3 regions of the Shewanella sp. AC34-MNA-CIBAN-0136 genome follow, and region 2 is predicted to be linked to each of the others. Evidence: predicted binding sites of a transcription regulator. Region 2 holds the regulator's gene; each other region holds the start of a gene.
The links. Region 2 encodes FliA, which starts transcription of late flagellar genes. Its sites were predicted from a motif close to CTAAAGNTNNNNNNNNNNNNGCCGATA; they were not measured.
Positions count from the first base shown of each region.

Region 1: the regulator FliA is predicted to act here: its motif matches at 4,377-4,403, upstream of AAEY94_RS02485 (cytoplasmic protein).
Region 3: the regulator FliA is predicted to act here: its motif matches at 2,987-3,013, upstream of AAEY94_RS13390 (DUF5610 domain-containing protein).

Region 1 is NZ_JBEOPJ010000002.1:168,314-174,359, forward strand. Features, by position in the region: gene AAEY94_RS02465 (methyl-accepting chemotaxis protein) at 1-1,190, opposite strand, end outside; gene chrA (chromate efflux transporter) at 1,331-2,482, opposite strand; gene rlmC (23S rRNA (uracil(747)-C(5))-methyltransferase RlmC) at 2,661-3,794, opposite strand; gene ohrR (transcriptional regulator OhrR) at 3,784-4,275, opposite strand; gene AAEY94_RS02485 (cytoplasmic protein) at 4,439-4,633, shown strand; gene AAEY94_RS02490 (SpoIIAA family protein) at 4,734-5,114, opposite strand; gene mdtD (multidrug transporter subunit MdtD) at 5,383-6,046, opposite strand, start outside.
Region 2 is NZ_JBEOPJ010000001.1:224,249-230,294, reverse strand. Features, by position in the region: gene flhA (flagellar biosynthesis protein FlhA) at 1-212, shown strand, start outside; gene flhF (flagellar biosynthesis GTPase FlhF) at 242-1,627, shown strand; gene AAEY94_RS00955 (MinD/ParA family protein) at 1,632-2,513, shown strand; gene AAEY94_RS00950 (RNA polymerase sigma factor FliA) at 2,506-3,225, shown strand; gene cheY (chemotaxis response regulator CheY) at 3,270-3,653, shown strand; gene AAEY94_RS00940 (protein phosphatase CheZ) at 3,667-4,404, shown strand; gene AAEY94_RS00935 (chemotaxis protein CheA) at 4,420-6,046, shown strand, end outside.
Region 3 is NZ_JBEOPJ010000012.1:102,297-108,342, forward strand. Features, by position in the region: gene AAEY94_RS13370 (ABCB family ABC transporter ATP-binding protein/permease) at 1-256, shown strand, start outside; gene AAEY94_RS13375 (hypothetical protein) at 538-786, shown strand; gene AAEY94_RS13380 (hypothetical protein) at 992-1,183, opposite strand; gene AAEY94_RS13385 (FMN-binding glutamate synthase family protein) at 1,355-2,842, opposite strand; gene AAEY94_RS13390 (DUF5610 domain-containing protein) at 3,049-3,666, shown strand; gene AAEY94_RS13395 (ferredoxin--NADP reductase) at 3,809-4,558, shown strand; gene AAEY94_RS13400 (extracellular solute-binding protein) at 4,774-5,781, shown strand; gene AAEY94_RS13405 (ABC transporter permease) at 5,900-6,046, shown strand, end outside.

The DNA.
Region 1 (6,046 bases), on a different contig from region 2:
TGGTCGGCAATCCCACCTATCACACTCAGCACTGAATTAATTTTCTTAGATTGTTCACTTAATGACTTGACGTTGGCCGCAGCGTTGTCAATTTGGTTCATTAAATTAGACACTTCCGTTAATGAGGTATCGACACAATCTTGCGCTTTCGTGACGTTATCAGAGGCAGCATGCGTGGCTTCAGCTACCATATTAGTATTGTGGGCCACGTCATGCGCCGTCGCCGACATTTCGGTGATCGCGGTGACAATTTGGTCAATTTCATTATTGTGATTGTAGAGTTGCTCTGTCATTGACACTGTTTGGCCACTGATACTCTGAGCCGCATGCTTAACCCTGTCGGTCGCACCAGCCACATCACCCATAATATGTTGTAATTTGTCGATGAACAGATTGAATGCGCTGCCTAATTGGCCAATCTCATCCTCACTGGTGATATCTAAACGTTTGGTTAAATCACCTTCACCTTTAGCGATATCATTAAGCGATGACGCCATATTTTGAATTGGCACCACCATTTTATGGGCCATCACTACCACACCAAAAGCAGTTATCCCCGTAAGACCTAAAGCAATTAATAGAAACATGAATGCTTTTTGATTCATCTCTTCAGTTTTATAGGTTTCATACCCGCCAATAGACTCTTCAATATCATCAATATAAGCGCCCGAGCCTAACATCCAATTGGTATTAGGGATCATTACCGCGAAACCGAGTTTTTCTACAAGCTGTTCGCTACCGGGCTTTTTATAATAATAAGAAAAATTACCAGTACCCGATTTAGCCGCATCTAATAACCCAACAATAATCTTGGTACCATTAGGATCGGCCATGTCAATTTTGTTTTGACCTTCAAGTTCAGGCATAGTCGGGTGAAAAATATTGACGCCAGCATCATCATATATAAAAAAGTACCCTGCAGTTCCAAAACGTAGATATCGTAATGCTCCATTGACATTACCACTGCTACCCAAAGCAAGCTCATACTCCACAACACCTTGGGCAATTTGAACCGATTCTTTTAGTTGATTTTTACGTTCTGAAATTAACTCACTGCGAAAATTATCAATATCCTTGGTTAGAGACGATTCTTCATTCACATAAAAAATACTCAGTAGTACGATGAGGATCAACGAAAGCGGAATTAGCGATAACCCCAGTAGTTTATTGCGTAGGGAAGATCTCAGCATAGTGGCCAGCCTTTTGAAGGTCTTTTAAGGTAATAGTCTATCAATATAATAGTCTATTTATTATAGATGGTTAAGCTAACAAACTATTGCAACTCAATAAAGTGAGACCTATCGCAAAATCATCCAATATAATAACCGTTTTACAACATTGTCAATCCACTGCCCATTGCTGCAAATCCTATTACCAACCATACAAGACCAGGCTTAAAGACTTTTAATACACTAAAACCAATGATCACTAATGCCATGTCTAGCGGCATGATCACCGCACTAGTGAACACGGGTTGATATAGCGCCGAAAGCAATAAACCAACAACGGCTGCATTTACCCCCGCTAACGCACCGGCTATGGCAGGATGCTGGCTAATAGAATGCCAACTTTTTAAGCCCACCAGCATCAATAAAAAACCTGGAAGGAAAATAGCTAACGTCGCCACTAACGCGCCCAAAATAGGAGATTCTAACCATAAATCTGCCCCTAAAAAGGTTGCTAAGGTAAACATAGGGCCAGGAATGGCTTGCGCAAGTGCATAGCCAGTTAAAAATCGATCAGGGGTAATGTATTCACCGACACTGGTTTCAAGCAAGGGTAATACCACATGCCCACCGCCAAATACTAAACTGCCCACTTGGAAGAATTGCGCAAAAATCTGTCCAAGACTGTCAGGTTGATTGATCAAATATAAAGATGCTGCGATGCCTATAATAAATAACGCTAACCAAGCATAATTAAGCTCGATAGCAGGTGTGTCTGGCGTAATACGCTCACCCCGAGTCATCAACATGACTCCAACAATAGCGGCCACAACTAGTACGCCAATTTGCATTAATAATGAAGGCATTAATATGATAGCAACGGCGGTGGCAGCCATGAGTATTTTAGCGGTTTTTCGTTGACAGAATTGATTGAACATTGACAAAGTCGCATCCGCTACGACCACTACTGCCAGTAGCTTTAAGCCATGAATAGCCCCCTCTACGGCCGTTATTTCCAACCATTGAGCACTGGTCACAGCAAATAAAAACATCAGTAAAAAAGACGGCAAGGTAAAACCTAAAAAGGCGGCTAATCCACCCAATAAACCACCTCGGTGATACCCAATTGCAAACCCTATCTGGCTTGAGCCTGGCCCAGGCATAAACTGACTCAGGGCGATAAAACTTGAATATTGTTTACCGTCTAGCCATTGTAAGTCGTCAACAAATGCTTTTCTAAAATAGCCTATGTGAGCCGCAGGGCCACCAAAACTGATTAACCCTAACGCTAAAAAGCGACTGAAAATTTGCCACATCGTCCTAGTACCTTTTTTATGTTAATAAACAATGTTATGACATTGAGATGACATTTTTATGATGACAACATATACCACAACCTAACAGCTACCTTTGTTCGATATAATCTATAATTTAGCGACACCAAACGAGTACTTAATTTCGATTATAAAACACCTTAATTGATAGCAAAGACTATTACAGCTGTTCTAGCATAACCAGCACTTCAAAATGATCGGTATGAGGAAACATATCAAACATTTGAACTTTGGTGATTTGATAACCCGTAATGCACTCTAAATCGCTCATTAAGGTGTGTGGATTACAACTAGAGTACACGATTGCTTTAGGCGCAAACTCACTCAATAAATCGCATAATGATTTACCTAATCCACGCCGAGGTGGATTGACAATAATAAGATCCGGTTTATCTTGAGCAGATTGTCCTTTAGCAAAATGAGTTGAATCGAGTGCACTAAAATCCACTTGTGTAAGCCCTAGTTTGGTTGCTGACAAGATGGCACATTCTATTGCTTCAGATTCGATCTCAATTCCAGTTAAACGGGTATTGCTGTTAGCGCAATGAAGCCCAAATCCACCGACACCACAAAATAAGTCCCAAATATAGTTCGGTTTGAATTCAGTAACCCACTCCCTCGCTATTTGATACAACTGGGCGGCAACCTCCGGATTAGTTTGAAAAAAGCTTTTTGGCCGTATGAACAACGGTACATTATTAAGTTGTTCTTCTAATCGTGTTGTTTCCGTTAAAAATATTTCCCTTTCGCCTTCTAGAATAGCCATGTGGATTGGCTGAATATTGGCCGAGACTAAGGTGATTTCAGGAAACTCTTGTAATAATTGGGGTAATTCTCGTTCAATTCTCACGATGGCTTGGTCACTACGTAATACAAAACGCAGCATAAACTGGCCACTACTTTGGCTGCGAGTCAGTAAAATAAATTTTAGCTCGCCTTTGCTCTTATCGACCCGATAAGGTGGTATGCCTGCTTGCTGCACAAATCGCTCTAAACGGTGTAGCAATAATTGCATATCTTTAGGGTATAACGAGCAGTCACATAAACTGACCGGCTCCCCTTTAGGATTAACCAAACCTAAAATAGGTTTGTGAGCTGCACCTAAAACGACCATTTTGGCTTTATTACGAAAACCTGATTCTGCGCTTAATATTGGCGCTAACCATTGTTTAACTGAGATGCCGCGAAACAAATCGGTTAATTGTTGTTGCTTTACACTCACTTGCTCAACCATAGGTAGTTGAATATTGCGGCATGACAGACAATCGCCACGCTCAAAATAATCACATTTCACAGCTGCTCGCCTCTCCGGAATTTAACATGGTAAATGCTTGATCACACAGTTGCTTTAATTGTTGTAAGTTTTCAATAGTGCCACCTACTTTACAACGCATCTGTTCAGGAATACTCAACGCTTGCTGATGTAATTGCTGGCCTTGCTCAGTAACATGTAACACCCGCACGCGTTCATCTAACTCACTGCGACCACGGCTCACTAAGCCCTTGCCTTCTAAACGCTTTAGCAAGGGCGTTAACGTTCCAGAATCTAGATGTAATTTTTCACCTAAGGTTTTAACACTAATCCCCGGCTCTTTCCAAAGTACCATCATCACTAAATACTGAGGATAAGTCAGCGATAACTCATCTAATAATGGTCGATATGCGCGGATCATCGCATTAGTCGCACTATACAATGAAAAACACACTTGATTTTCAAGTGCTAGCGGGTTTTGCGCTGAAGGTAATTGAGACTCAGTAAGCGCTTTATTAGACATAGGCTTCACTCCACTAACCAATAATATGAGTTAATTATAACATTGGTTGTGCGCAACCTATAATCAAAAAAAGCTCAACGAATGCTTTTTAGCAAAAATGTGTCAAGCACTTCGATTTTCAGCCGATATACTATTACCATCCGACTTTATATTAAGGTTAACCATGTCAATTAGTGTTAATTCACCGTCTTCAATGCCAACAACGATTGATTCTGGCAGCAGCTTAAAAGTGGCCGTAATGGCTAAAGAACAGCAAAAGATTGAAGGTCAAATGGCATTGCAGCTCATTGAAGCAGCGCAACCACCTGCGCCGCAGCCCGTTGGCAACAGTGGTCACAATGTTAATACCACTGCGTAAATGCTTATAGCCCTAGAGAATCTGTTCCTAGGGTTAATCATGCCATCACAACGGTAAAGATCTAGGCATCATTCGAGATAAACATACCTTGAACATCGTATTAGTATCGAAGCCATTTCAACGCATCATCTTCATCGTCGAAATATTTTATCTCGCCCGCAATAAACCAACTACCGACTTTGGCCGCCCATTCTTGCCAATCTCTATTGCCCCAAATGGCCACTCTTTCAAACTCAGATTTGTGCTTTAACCCCAGCTTTAAATCATCCCACGCGGCGCGCAAATCCCAACCGTCGAGCTCGGTAGCATCGAGAAACAAACTCACTTTAGGTTGATCAACTTGGCTTAATGCCCCCTCTAGCATAGGGGTAATGACGAGATAGTCTTCGTGGGTTAATGTGCCAATGGCTTTTAATGTCACAAAAAACACATTTTCAATTCGGTTTATGCCTATCGATAAACCATGTTTCTTCATATCCATATCGTGACTCCTTTAACTATCAGCTTACTATCCGTTTACCATCCGCTTACACATTAATATGCACACGCCTATCCATAAAGCTTATGCATGCTTATATTTTAACCAACCATACAATGAAGTGTGTGCCGGACTGCACAAAAAACTAATGGGAAATTAAAATTGAGGTTTATCTGCATCATATTCAGAGCATCATTTTGGTAAAAAATACCGCGTTATAAATAATCGCAAAATACCTTTTTTTATCCGAAATCGGCGAAATTATGCACTGTTATGAATGGGTTATCCGACGGCCATCGTCTTTAGATAATTGCGAAAATATCACTGCGGCTAACATTGTCATAAGACCAACGGTAACGAAAGTCAGTTGGAAAGCGCCAAGTACCGTTCCCGCTGTACCGCTGCCGACATCGGTACTGAAGCCACCGAGCAAAGCACCTGCACACGCAACCCCTAAACTTAATGATAATTGACCTACTACCGACAATAGACTGTTACCGCTACTGGCATTAACATCATCAAGATCTATTAAGGTCACGGCATTCATGGCCGTAAATTGTAACGAGTTAATCGCGCCAAGAATCGCCAACAGAGCTAATAGCAACCAGTAAGGAGTTTGTTCGCTAACCAAGCCCATGGTCGCCAGCATAACGCCAAGCGCCAAAGTATTCGCGGTAAGCACTACTCGATAACCTAAGCGTTCGATAATCGGTCGAGCCACTGATTTGGCCATTATTGCTGCAGCGGCCAGCGGCAGCATACTCATTCCAGCCTGAGATGGTGAATAACCCAGTGCAACTTGCAGCAACAACGGCACCAAGAATGGCAATGCACCACTGCCCAAACGAGCAAACAGATTACCAAAAAGACCAATAGCAAATGTTTTGGTGTTGAATAGCGATGGCGAAAACAGTGGATGACTAATACGACCAGCC
Region 2 (6,046 bases):
CTGGTCTTGCAGAGCGTATGCAGCAGTCATTATTAGACGCTGCACAGAAGCAAGAAATGGTAGGGCAACCAGCCATTTTATTGACATCGGGTATGCTTAGGTCAACGCTGTCAAGATTTGTTAAATACACTATTCCAAATTTACGAGTGATTTCATATCAGGAAATCCCGGACGAGAAACAAATTAGAATTGTTTCTGCAGTAGGCCAATAGTGATAACGTCAGTTTATAGAGGTGCATAAGTGAAAATTAAACGATTTTTTGCCAAAGATATGCGCGCTGCATTGGCTCAAGTAAAAGAAACCTTAGGTTCTGACGCTGTCATTATGTCAAATAAAAAAGTCACTGGCGGAATCGAAATTGTCGCTGCTGTAGATTATGATGAACCTAAAGCCGCCATCGCATCACAAGCGCCGACTACCGGTTTTATGGATGTTAGTGACGATAGGGTGTCATTAGGCGCTAAGCCTGTGATGAAAGCTCAATCAAAGGTGAACCCACCTCCTGAGGCCGACTCTTTACAAGCCTTACTTCAAAAACAACATAATCGCATGACACAACAAATGTCTGTCAGCCAAGATGAACCGGATTTACCAGAATGGGCCCGCCAATTACAAGGGGCAAAGTCTGCTAAACCAGCATCAACTTTTCAATCGCAAGCGGCACCAGAGCAAGCTAAAAAAACCAATAAAAATCAATCTGCTGATATGGATGCTCTGCGCGAAGAAATGGCTTCATTGCGTAACTTATTGACCCATCAAGTTTCATCGTTGATGAAAGATCAAAAAAAGCGTACCGATCCTGTTGGCGCAATGCTAGAAAGTAAATTGATTGCAGCAGAGTTTTCTCCAGCCGTTGCTGCTAAACTAGCGGGGCTAAGTCAACACTATACCCCAGCCGATTTAGTGAGAGCATTACCACAAAGTTTAGCCAATTTACTCGACAATCAAGGCGACGATATAGTTAAACGTGGTGGTGTTGTGGCGTTTGTTGGTCCAACCGGTGTAGGTAAGACAACTTCTTTAGCTAAAATAGCCGCTCGCTTTGCCGCCCATCATGGCCCAGAGCAGGTAGCATTGATTACCACAGACCATTATCGTATTGGTGCCTATGAGCAATTAGCGACTTATGGCAAAATAATGGGCTGTCCGGTTAAGCAAGCACATGATTTAACCGAATTAGAACAAATTTTATATCAATTTAGAAATCGTAAGTTAGTATTAATTGATACCGCAGGTATGGGACAGCGAGATATGCGCTTATATCAGCAACTGGATAATTTAACAGCAAATAGTAGGATCCCAATTCGGAGCTACTTAGTCTTATCTGCGACTGGTCAACGTCGTGTGTTACAAGATGCTGTAGAACATTTTAAACGAATTCCATTAGCGGGTGCGATTTTAACAAAGTTAGATGAATCGATATCAATTGCAGGTGCATTGAGCGTATTGATTCAAAATGAGTTACCATTAAGCTATGTTACTGACGGTCAACGTGTTCCTGAGGACATGAAAGTAGCAGATACGTTAGAGTTGGCTAAAAAGGCTCTCGCGGCGTTAAATGAAACAGAACAACAATCGTCACAAGACACAGTGTGGTCTAATGACACAGCCTATGCATTTGAGTAAAGATATGACTCGGGATCAAGCAAGTGGTTTACGTATGATGAATCAACCAAATAACGATAAAGTTAAAGTAATTGCCGTATCCGGTGGTAAAGGCGGAGTGGGTAAAACCAGTGTGTCAATTAATACTGCGGTAGCACTAGCTGAAAAAGGCAAACGCGTATTAGTGCTTGATGCCGATTTAGGTTTAGCCAACGTCGATGTCATGCTTGGGATACGTGCTGAGAAAAATTTATCTCATGTTTTGTCCGGAGATGCCGAATTAGATGACATCATTGTTCGTGGACCTAAAGGTATTGGTATTGTTCCTGCCACATCGGGTTCTCAAGCGATGGTTGAGTTGTCGCCAGCACAACATGCTGGACTTATCCGTGCATTTAGTGAAATGCGAACTCAGTTCGATATTTTAATTGTGGATACTGCTGCTGGTATATCAGACATGGTGCTGAGTTTTTCTCGTGCATCACAGGATGTATTGATAGTCGTTTGCGACGAACCAACATCAATTACTGATGCTTATGCGCTGATTAAAATTTTAAGTCGTGAACATGGTGTGTTCCACTTCAAAATTGTGGCAAATATGGTACGTAGTTTACGAGAAGGTATGGAATTATTTGCTAAACTCAGTAAAGTGACGGATAGATTTTTAGATGTTGCTTTAGAATTAGTGGCAACAATACCATTCGATGAAAATTTACGTAAAGCTGTTCGTAAGCAAAAGTTAGTTGTTGAAGCGTATCCTAAGTCGCCTTCAGCTATTGCTTATCATGGATTAGCCAATAAAATTATGACTTGGCCAGTTCCACAACAGCCAGGTGGTCATTTAGAGTTTTTTGTTGAACGTCTTGTACAACGTAAGCCGATACAAGAAGGAAGAACGAGTGAATAAAGCCGCCGCGTATACTCAGTTCGATAACAAAACGTCTATTGTTGAACAGTATGCACCGTTGGTAAAAAGAATTGCTCATCATATGCTGGCAAGATTACCAGCATCGGTGCAACTTGATGATTTATTACAAGCTGGGATGATGGGGTTACTTGAGGCCTCATCTAAATTTGATAACAGTAAAGGGGCTAAGTTTGAAACCTTTGCAGGCATCAGAATTCGTGGTGCAATGATAGATGAAATTCGACGTGGTGACTGGGTTCCGCGCTCAGTTCATCGTAATAATCGTCTAGTAGCACATGCAATTGATGAATTGGGGCAACTGCTTGGAAGAGATGCCAATGATACAGAAATTGCTGAAAAACTTGATATGTCTCTCGATGAATACCATCATATCTTAAATGATGTTTCTGTTGGTAAAATCATAGGCATAGAAGACCTTGGTGTGTCGCAAGATGTGTTAATCACAGACAACGAAACGCCAGATGAAACCTTTGACTCGCTTGCTGAAATTCAATTCCAATCTGCATTGGTTGAAGCAATTAAGACATTGCCAGAAAGAGATGCATTAGTGTTGTCGTTGTATTACGACGAAGCATTAAATTTAAAAGAAATCGGTGCCATCCTTGAAGTTAGCGAATCGCGAGTAAGCCAGATATTAAGTCAGGCAATGCTCAGATTAAAAGCGAAACTCAAGCATTGGACACAAGAATAATAACTTATCTAGAGCAAACGAGTGTCAGCTCACCGGAGGAAACCTTGGACAAGAATATGAAGATTCTTATTGTTGACGATTTTTCAACAATGAGGCGTATCATTAAGAACTTGTTGCGAGATTTGGGATTTAATAATACCCAAGAAGCAGATGATGGCTCAACAGCCCTACCTATGTTACAAAAAGGCGATTTTGATTTTGTGGTAACAGACTGGAATATGCCTGGAATGCAAGGTATTGATTTACTTAGAGCAATCCGTGCAGATGATTCGTTAAAGCATTTACCTGTGCTAATGGTAACTGCAGAAGCTAAGCGTGAACAGATTATTGCTGCAGCGCAAGCCGGTGTAAATGGTTATGTCGTAAAACCTTTTACCGCAGCTACATTAAAAGAAAAGTTAGACAAAATCTTTGAACGACTCGCATAAGCAAGGATAAGTCATGCAGGCATCAATATCGGGGTTAATCACTCTCGAACAGGCCCAAGAACTTGTTGAATTGCTTACCTTGGGTCAACAAGATAAAGCCGATGAAATGATCAGAGAGCTTGCAACGCCATTGCAGCGTGAGCTTTTTGAAGAAGTCGGTAAGCTAACTCGACAACTCCATAGTGCACTAAAAGATTTTCAAGTTGATAACCGTTTATCTGAATTAGCCAATACCGAAATACCAGATGCTAAAGAAAGATTGAACTATGTTATCGACATGACAGAACAAGCTGCAAATAAAACCATGGATGCAGTTGAAGAATGTCTACCTTTGGCCGATACCATCATTAGCAATATACAATCAGTGACGCCAATGTGGGATAAATTGATGCGTCGTGACATAGAAATGGGTGAGTTTAAGTCACTTTGTCATGATGTTCAGCAGTTTATGTTACATAGTGAAAATGATTCTAATCGTCTTCGCGAGTTATTAAATGAAATTTTGATGGCGCAAGACTTCCAAGATTTGACGGGGCAAATGATCCGTCGAGTGATTGATTTAGTTCGTGAAGTAGAAAGTAATCTGGTCTCAATGCTAACGGTATTCGGAGATCATACTACCGAATCATTGCCAACTATAAACGAAAATAAAATAGAAGCAGAAGGTCCCATCATGCATGCTGAACTGCGTGAAGATGTGGTGACAGGTCAAGATGAAGTAGACGATCTGCTATCAAGTCTGGGTTTCTAATTAGGAGTCAATTTAATGTCTTTTGATGTTGATGAAGAGATACTCCAGGACTTTTTAATTGAAGCTGGCGAGATTTTAGAGCTTCTACAGGAGCAGCTAGTTGCTCTTGAAAATAATCCTGATGACAGTGATTTACTCAATGCTATTTTCCGTGGATTCCATACTGTTAAAGGTGGGGCTGGTTTTTTAAGTCTAAAACCGATGGTTGACGTGTGTCATGAAGCTGAAAACACGTTCGATTTATTACGCACCGGTAAACGTGGCGTAAATGCAGAATTAATGGATATTATTTTGCAAGCGGTCGACGCGATTAATTCCATGTTTGCTCAAACTCAACAGGGAGAATCACAAGACCCTGCTGATTCTGCATTACTTGCTAAACTCAAATTATTAAGTTCAGGAGCGCCATTACCTTCAGAAATGTCGGCAGATGAGCCAGAACCAATTGAAAATATTGTTGAATTCAGTGATCCTGAATATGTCGAAGATATTAACATTCCCTCAGCGGAAGTATCTGACACTGGCAGTATTGATGACATTGATGAGTCAGAATTTGAGGCGTTGCTTGATGCCTTACATGGTCCGGGTAAAAGTCCTGTTGCAGCTAAACCTTCTGAAGTAAAAAAAGACAATATTGATTCAAAGCCTGCCGCAAGTAGTAGCGATGAAATCACTGATGATGAGTTTGAAGCATTATTAGATGAATTACATGGCTCAGGTTCATTTGAAGCTAAAACCAAACCTGCAGCTCCAACTAAGCCTGCTGCAACGCCTATTATTGAACCCCTTGTTGATTCTGATGAAATCACCGACGATGAATTTGAACGTCTTTTAGATGAATTACACGGAAAAGGTACTGCGCCAGTTGCTAAATCGCAAACGCCTCCTCCAGCTCAACCTACTAAAGCCGTTGCTCCTGTGCAAGCAGCAAAAGTTAGCCCAGCTCCTGTTGTTAAACCAGTAGCGACATCAGTCCCTGTAGTTGCTCCAAAGGTTGAACCTGTAAAAGACAAAACACCTGCTAAAGCGGCGTCTGTCCCACAAGGTGAAACAACGGTTCGTGTTGATACTGCCCGTTTAGATCAAATCATGAATATGGTTGGTGAGTTAGTGTTAGTGCGTAACCGATTGGTTAGTTTAGGCATTAATCGTGAAGACGAGGAGATGTCCAAAGCGCTAGCAAACCTGGATTTGGTTACGGCTGATTTACAAGGTGCGGTGATGAAAACCCGCATGCAACCGATTAAGAAAGTTTTTGGTCGTTTCCCGCGTGTTGTTCGTGATTTAGCCCGTACCTTAAATAAAGAAATTGATTTAATCATGATTGGTGAAGAAACCGACCTTGATAAAAACTTAGTTGAAGCGTTAGCCGATCCTTTAGTCCACTTGGTTCGAAACTCAGTCGATCACGGTATCGAAATGCCGATAACTCGTGAAGCTAGCGGTAAATCTCGAACCGGTACCATTACCTTATCGGCTAGCCAAGAAGGTGACCACATCCTGCTTAAAATTGAGGATGATGGCGCGGGAATGGACCCTGAGAAGCTAAAACAAATTGCGATAAGTCGTGGTGTGCTTGATGAAGATGCCGCCTCGAGAATGACCGATAACGAAGCTTACAATTTGATTTTTGCCCCAGGGT
Region 3 (6,046 bases), on a different contig from region 2:
CGATGAAGCCACATCTTCATTAGACTCACGCTCAGAGCAAGCCATTTTGAGCGCCTTGCGAGATGCAGCCAAAGGCCATACAAGTTTAGTCGTCGCCCATCGTTTATCGACCATTATTGATGCTGACCAAATCGTTGTATTGAGTAAAGGTAAGATTGTTGAACATGGAACTCATACCAGTTTGTTAGCTCAACAAGGGCTTTATGCTCGGCTTTGGCATATTCAACATGAACAAAAAGATCTGCCAAATGATTAAGGGTTGGTCAATGGATATCGCGCTATGATGTTGTCGGGTAAAATACTGTCGTTGCCACAAATAAAAATCTCTATAGCGTAAACACTCAGTATCTGACTACTTTAACAGCGCTGAGTGGTGTTTAAATCGTCTGGATATATTTAACGCGAATGAATCTTTTGACGACAGTGATCAACGCAGTTAATCTATAGCCTAACTTGTGGGTTATTTATTCCAGATAACTTTATTTTTCAATCAATTGGATTTTATCAAAGGTGCGAATTCGTGTATGGAGGTGACTTGTGCATAATATTGCGTTAATTGCGGCGCTAGAAGGCACCCGACATCAAGTGACAACCGATTGGTTTGCTATTATGGCAATGCTTAAAACGCGTAACATGTCTGATGATGCTATTAAAATAGTTTATGACGACTTATGTGCCGGTTTGAGAGTAACGACTCGAGGACTCACTTTAGCTAAAGCAATGAACAAAGACCTTGATAAAAACATTATTAAACAAAGTGATGATCCGCAGGACATGCTTTCTTAGTTTACATCGCGTTAATCAACTTATGTTGGTTCATTGATTTGCATATTATGCAGATAAAGTGATATCAACGGATGTATTTTGACATGTTCAAATGACTTTAGTCGCTAGTATTTGGCTGGTTTACGGTATCAAATACTTGGAAGAAGATAGGAATTATAGTGAGTTGATTCAATGGTAACGAGTGCTGCTACTAATGATCAAAAGCTTACTTTTTCTGCCAACCAATACAGACCATTTTTATGAGTGCAGCTGGAGAAGGATCTAAAGTTAAGCGTTTGATTTTTCCTTGTTCAAAACACACAAATTCACCTTCGATTTCTGTCATCCGATTACAGTTTCTGCAGCTTAAACTTAAGCTTTTGACATTTAGATCTGCTGCATTCGTTTTTATGTTCAACACGAAATCCCCTGAATTGATGCCTCTTTAAAATCACATTAATACTGCTTATTGTGATCGATATCAAAGTATATTGTACACCTATTCTTAAATTCGGCAAAGTAATCCGCTGAGTGCACCTCAGTAATCCGCTCAGCGCACCCCAGTTATTCACTGGGGTTGAGGTTTAATTTATTGCATATGTCGGTAATGTTTATCGAGAGTGACCGCTACACCCGTTGATTGCACTATTCGGGCATGATGGCGAGTTAAGTATCTTGGGTCGGTTACACCACATGAATGTGCGATCATGTTTAAATCGTAATGTAAGAAATGATTGTAGTTTGCGACGCGTGCAGATTTATCTTTTGGATCCAAGCCTTTTTGCAATCGTATATTATGGGTCGTTATACCGGTTGGGCAGGTGTCTCGGTTGCACTGTAACGATTGAATGCAGCCCAAGGCAAACATGTTTCCGCGAGCTGAAGCAATAAAGTCGGCGCCAGTGGCTAATGCCCATGCCACGTATGACGGCATGATCATTTTACCGGTCGCAATCACTTTAATGCGTTGTTTAAAGCCGCGTTCATTAAGTAAATCAACCAGTAACGGTAAACTTTGGCGCAATGGTAAGCCGACATTATCCATTAAGGCTTGTGGTGCCGCGCCCGTACCACCATCTGAACTGTCTAAGGTAAAAAAGTCTGGCGCATATTCAATACCACGACGTTCAATTTCATCTAGAAATTCAGTAACCCATGACATGTCACCTAATACCGCTTTAATACCGGTTGGTTTACCGCTGATATCTCTTACTTGATTGATCATATCGACAATGTCAGCAACATTATGTAATTCAATGTGGCCATTGGGGCTTATGGAGTCTTGTCCTGCTGGGATACCGCGAATAGCTGCGATTTCTTCGGTGACTTTTATCGCCGGTAAAATACCACCTTTGCCAGGCTTAGCACCTTGGCTTAATTTAATTTCGAACATTTTTACTTCAGGATGAGCTGCAATATCGGTCAGTTTTTGTGGGTCTAAATGACCATGCTCGTTACGCACACCATATTTAGCGGTACCTATCTGAAACACTAAATCACAATGTCCTTTTAGATGATAAGGACTTAACCCACCTTCGCCAGTATTGAGCCAACAGCCTGCTTTTGCTGCACCATGGGATAGTGCTGTAATGGCTGGGCGAGACAAGGCTCCAAAGCTCATGGCCGAGATATGGCAAATTTTATCGGTTGTGTAAGGGTGTTTACATTCAGGACCAATGATTACCGCGATGGTTTGGTGAGTGTCATGATCACTGACGGGGAATGCTGAGTTCATGAACATTACCGCACCCGGTTTATCCAGAACTTGTGTCGACCCAAACGCAATTGTCCTGTCAACATTTTTAGCTGCGCGATATACCCAACTACGTTCGGCTCGATTAAACGGCAGTTCTTCGCGATCTTGAGAAAAAAAGTATTGTCTAAAAAACTCACCTTGTTTTTCAAATATATATCGAAATCGACCGATAACAGGGTAGTTGTGTCGAATGGCTTGTTTGGTTTGCAGTTTATCAGCGATAAACATGTAAATTACAGCGATCAGTAATAACCAAAATAACACTAAGAAAAGACCAGAAAAAATATCTATTCCCCACATGAACCAATGTTGTTGCGGCATGTTGTTATTCCTATTTGGCTATCAATCTGATTACCATATTAGCAGATGTTCATTTGGGCAAGTTAAATTGATGATGTTAATCAACAGGCTATTCTTTAGTAAAATTGATATTAATAAATTTCTCTTAATTGTTTTAATTTATGACTTTAGAAATGAGTTTTTTGGTCGATAATTAAGCTATCGGTCATTGTATGCGAGCTAATATCATGGAAATTAAACAATCAAATAGCAGTAATGCCAGTCCACTGCGTGACAATAAAACAGTTAATACATCGCAAACTTCATCAAGCCACCAAGCTGAGAAAAATTCCCCGGTTGAGCCTAAGTTAACCAGCAATCAGCTAAGTCGACAAATGATGAATAATTCGATTTTAGCGGCGCAAGAAGAAGTCAGTATTGCTGCGGGTGATAAGTCTATGGCATTACTTTACCGTGCCGCGATTGAAGCCATTAATGAAGAGCTTGCGCCAACACTGGGGGAGAACTCAGTCCAAAAAAGTATTGAAAGTGGAGTGGATTACTCTCCTGAAGCGACAGCCGATCGTATTGTCAGCTTTGCGACAAATTTCTTCTCGGTACATCAACAACAAAATAAATCCATGGGGTTTGATGAGCAAGTTAGCAGTTTTATGGTGAAAATTGGTGATGCTATTGATCAAGGTTTTAAAGAGGCTAGCGATATCTTATCTGGGCTCAAAGTATTAGAAGGCGATATTGCAGCAGGAGTCGATCAAACCTATGAGCTCATACAACAAAAACTTGCTCAGTTTCAACAAGACCGCCTAGATGCCCATTCAGCTAAGCAAGATTCATCAACTACGTAAACTTAGCTCTGTTCTTTTAAGTGAGTTAATCGCGTGTGATTATTCACTATAGATATAAATCGGGGAGGCTTTTAATTAAGCAAATATCTGTATAGATTGGTATTATAGTAAATACATACGCCAGTCTAAAAGGAACAAAGTCATGTGGATTACCGGTACCGTGCTAAAACGCATTGATTGGAATGATAAATTATTCTCGTTGCGTATCAAAGCCGATGTCGAACCTTTTATCGCAGGTCAGTTTATTAAGCTCAGCCAAATGCGTGATGATAAACGTGTCGCGCGTGCGTATTCGCTTGTAAATCCCCCTGGGACTGATTATGTCGAGGTGCTGGCTGTTGCGGTAGAGGATGGTCAGTTATCTCCAGATCTAAAAGCATTAAGCCCAGGTGATACCATTCAAATCACGCCCAAAGCGACCGGTTTTATGACCTTAGATGAGGTGCCTAAAGGGGCATTGCAAGGTAAACACTTATGGCTGTTATCAACAGGCACTGCAGTGGGGCCTTTTATCTCTATGCTTGCAACCGATGAGCCTTGGCAACGCTTTGAAAAAGTCGTGCTAGTTTATGGTGTAAGACTTGGTGAAGATTTAGCTTATTTAGAAACGATTAAACAGTTTATTAGTCAATATCCTCAACAGTTTGTGTTTATTCCCATTGTGACCCGTGAAGAATATCCCGAAGGCTTATCATGTCGTATTCCTGATGGCATTAGCAGCGGATTAATTGAACAGAAAGCAGGCTTAGGGATTAATGCGGAACATTCTCAAGTGATGATTTGTGGTAACCCAGGAATGATAAATGATGCGCAAACCGCTTTAGTTGAAAAAGGCTTAGTAAAAAATCTTCGACGAGCGCCTGGACAAATTACGGTCGAAAAATACTGGTAGTGTTTTGGTCAATCATAATTTCATGATAGTGGCTTAAGCTTGCCATATTGGCTTACAGCATAACAATTTGATGTTTTAGCCTTGGCGTTTTAACCGCTGAATGTGAAACAGCACTTGCTCCTTTTGATATGATCACTTACTCTGTTGCAATTGATAACCATTATCAATTGCGCCGGTGGCGGCGGAATATTGATTCAGTTAAGGAGCGTTGATTAATGAAATTGCTAAAAAGTGTCGCATTATTAGGCTTGGCTTGTGTTGCTTCTTCTGTGAGTGCTGCAGATGCATTAACGGTTTATTCTTATCGCCAAGCTTTCCTGATTGAACCTATTCTAGAAAAGTTTACCGAGCAAAGTGGTGTCGACGTAAAGGTTGTTTTTGCTAAAGATGGCATTGCAGAACGTATGGTACGTGAAGGTCGCCTATCTCCCGCTGACGTGGTGTTAACATCTGACTTCCCTCGCTTAATGGAATTAGTGGAAAAAGATCTTGTTTCTCCCGTCGACAGTGCGGTGATTAATAGCAATATTCCCCCTCAATATCGGTCACAACAGAACAATTGGTATGCGCTGACGATGCGTGTTCGTAATCTGTATTCTTCAAAAGAGCGTAGCGGTAAAATTGACATCGATTACGAAGACTTAGCTTCAGCAGAATACAAAGGTAAAATTTGTACCCGCAGCGGTAAACACCCTTATAACGTCGCATTAGTGGCGTCGATGATTGCCCATGACGGTGAAGCAAAAACGAAAACCTGGTTAGAAGGGGTAAAAGCTAATTTAGCTCGTAAGCCTCAAGGCAATGATCGTGATCAAGTATTAGCAGTTAAAGAAGGCATGTGTGACATTGCTATCGGTAACAGCTACTACTACGGCAACATGCTGATGGATAAAAATCAGAAAAGCTGGGCTGAAGCGGTTGAAATTAACTTTCCTAATCAACAGAACCGTGGTGCTCATGTAAACGTATCAGGTATGGCATTAGCCAAACATTCACCGCATAAAGATAATGCGATTAAGCTAATGGAATTTCTTACTTCAAACGTTGCACAGAAAATGTATGCTGAAGTTAATATGGAATATCCGGTAAAGGCTGATGTCGAACCGTCTGAATTAGTGGCGTCATGGGGTGATTTTAAAGCCGATAGTTTGCCTATCTATAAGTTGGCTGAATACCATCAAGACGCTGTAAAACTGCTTGATGAAGTGAAATTTGATCTTTAATTGAAGCTTGTTTAAACATTATCAGCGCATTATCGATATGATTGATAGATTGATAGATTGATAGATTGATAGATTGATAGATTTATTGATGGTGCGCTAAGTTAACTCGGTATTATTTATGATTTTAGGTTTAACCAGAAGCTGGTCGCTTGCTGGTTATTTTATTACGGCAATATTAATCTTGCCACTGATTGCCTTAATTGTGCAGTCCACTCTTCCTGATCAAGCTGTATTTAGCCATTTATTCAATACAGTGCTACCGACA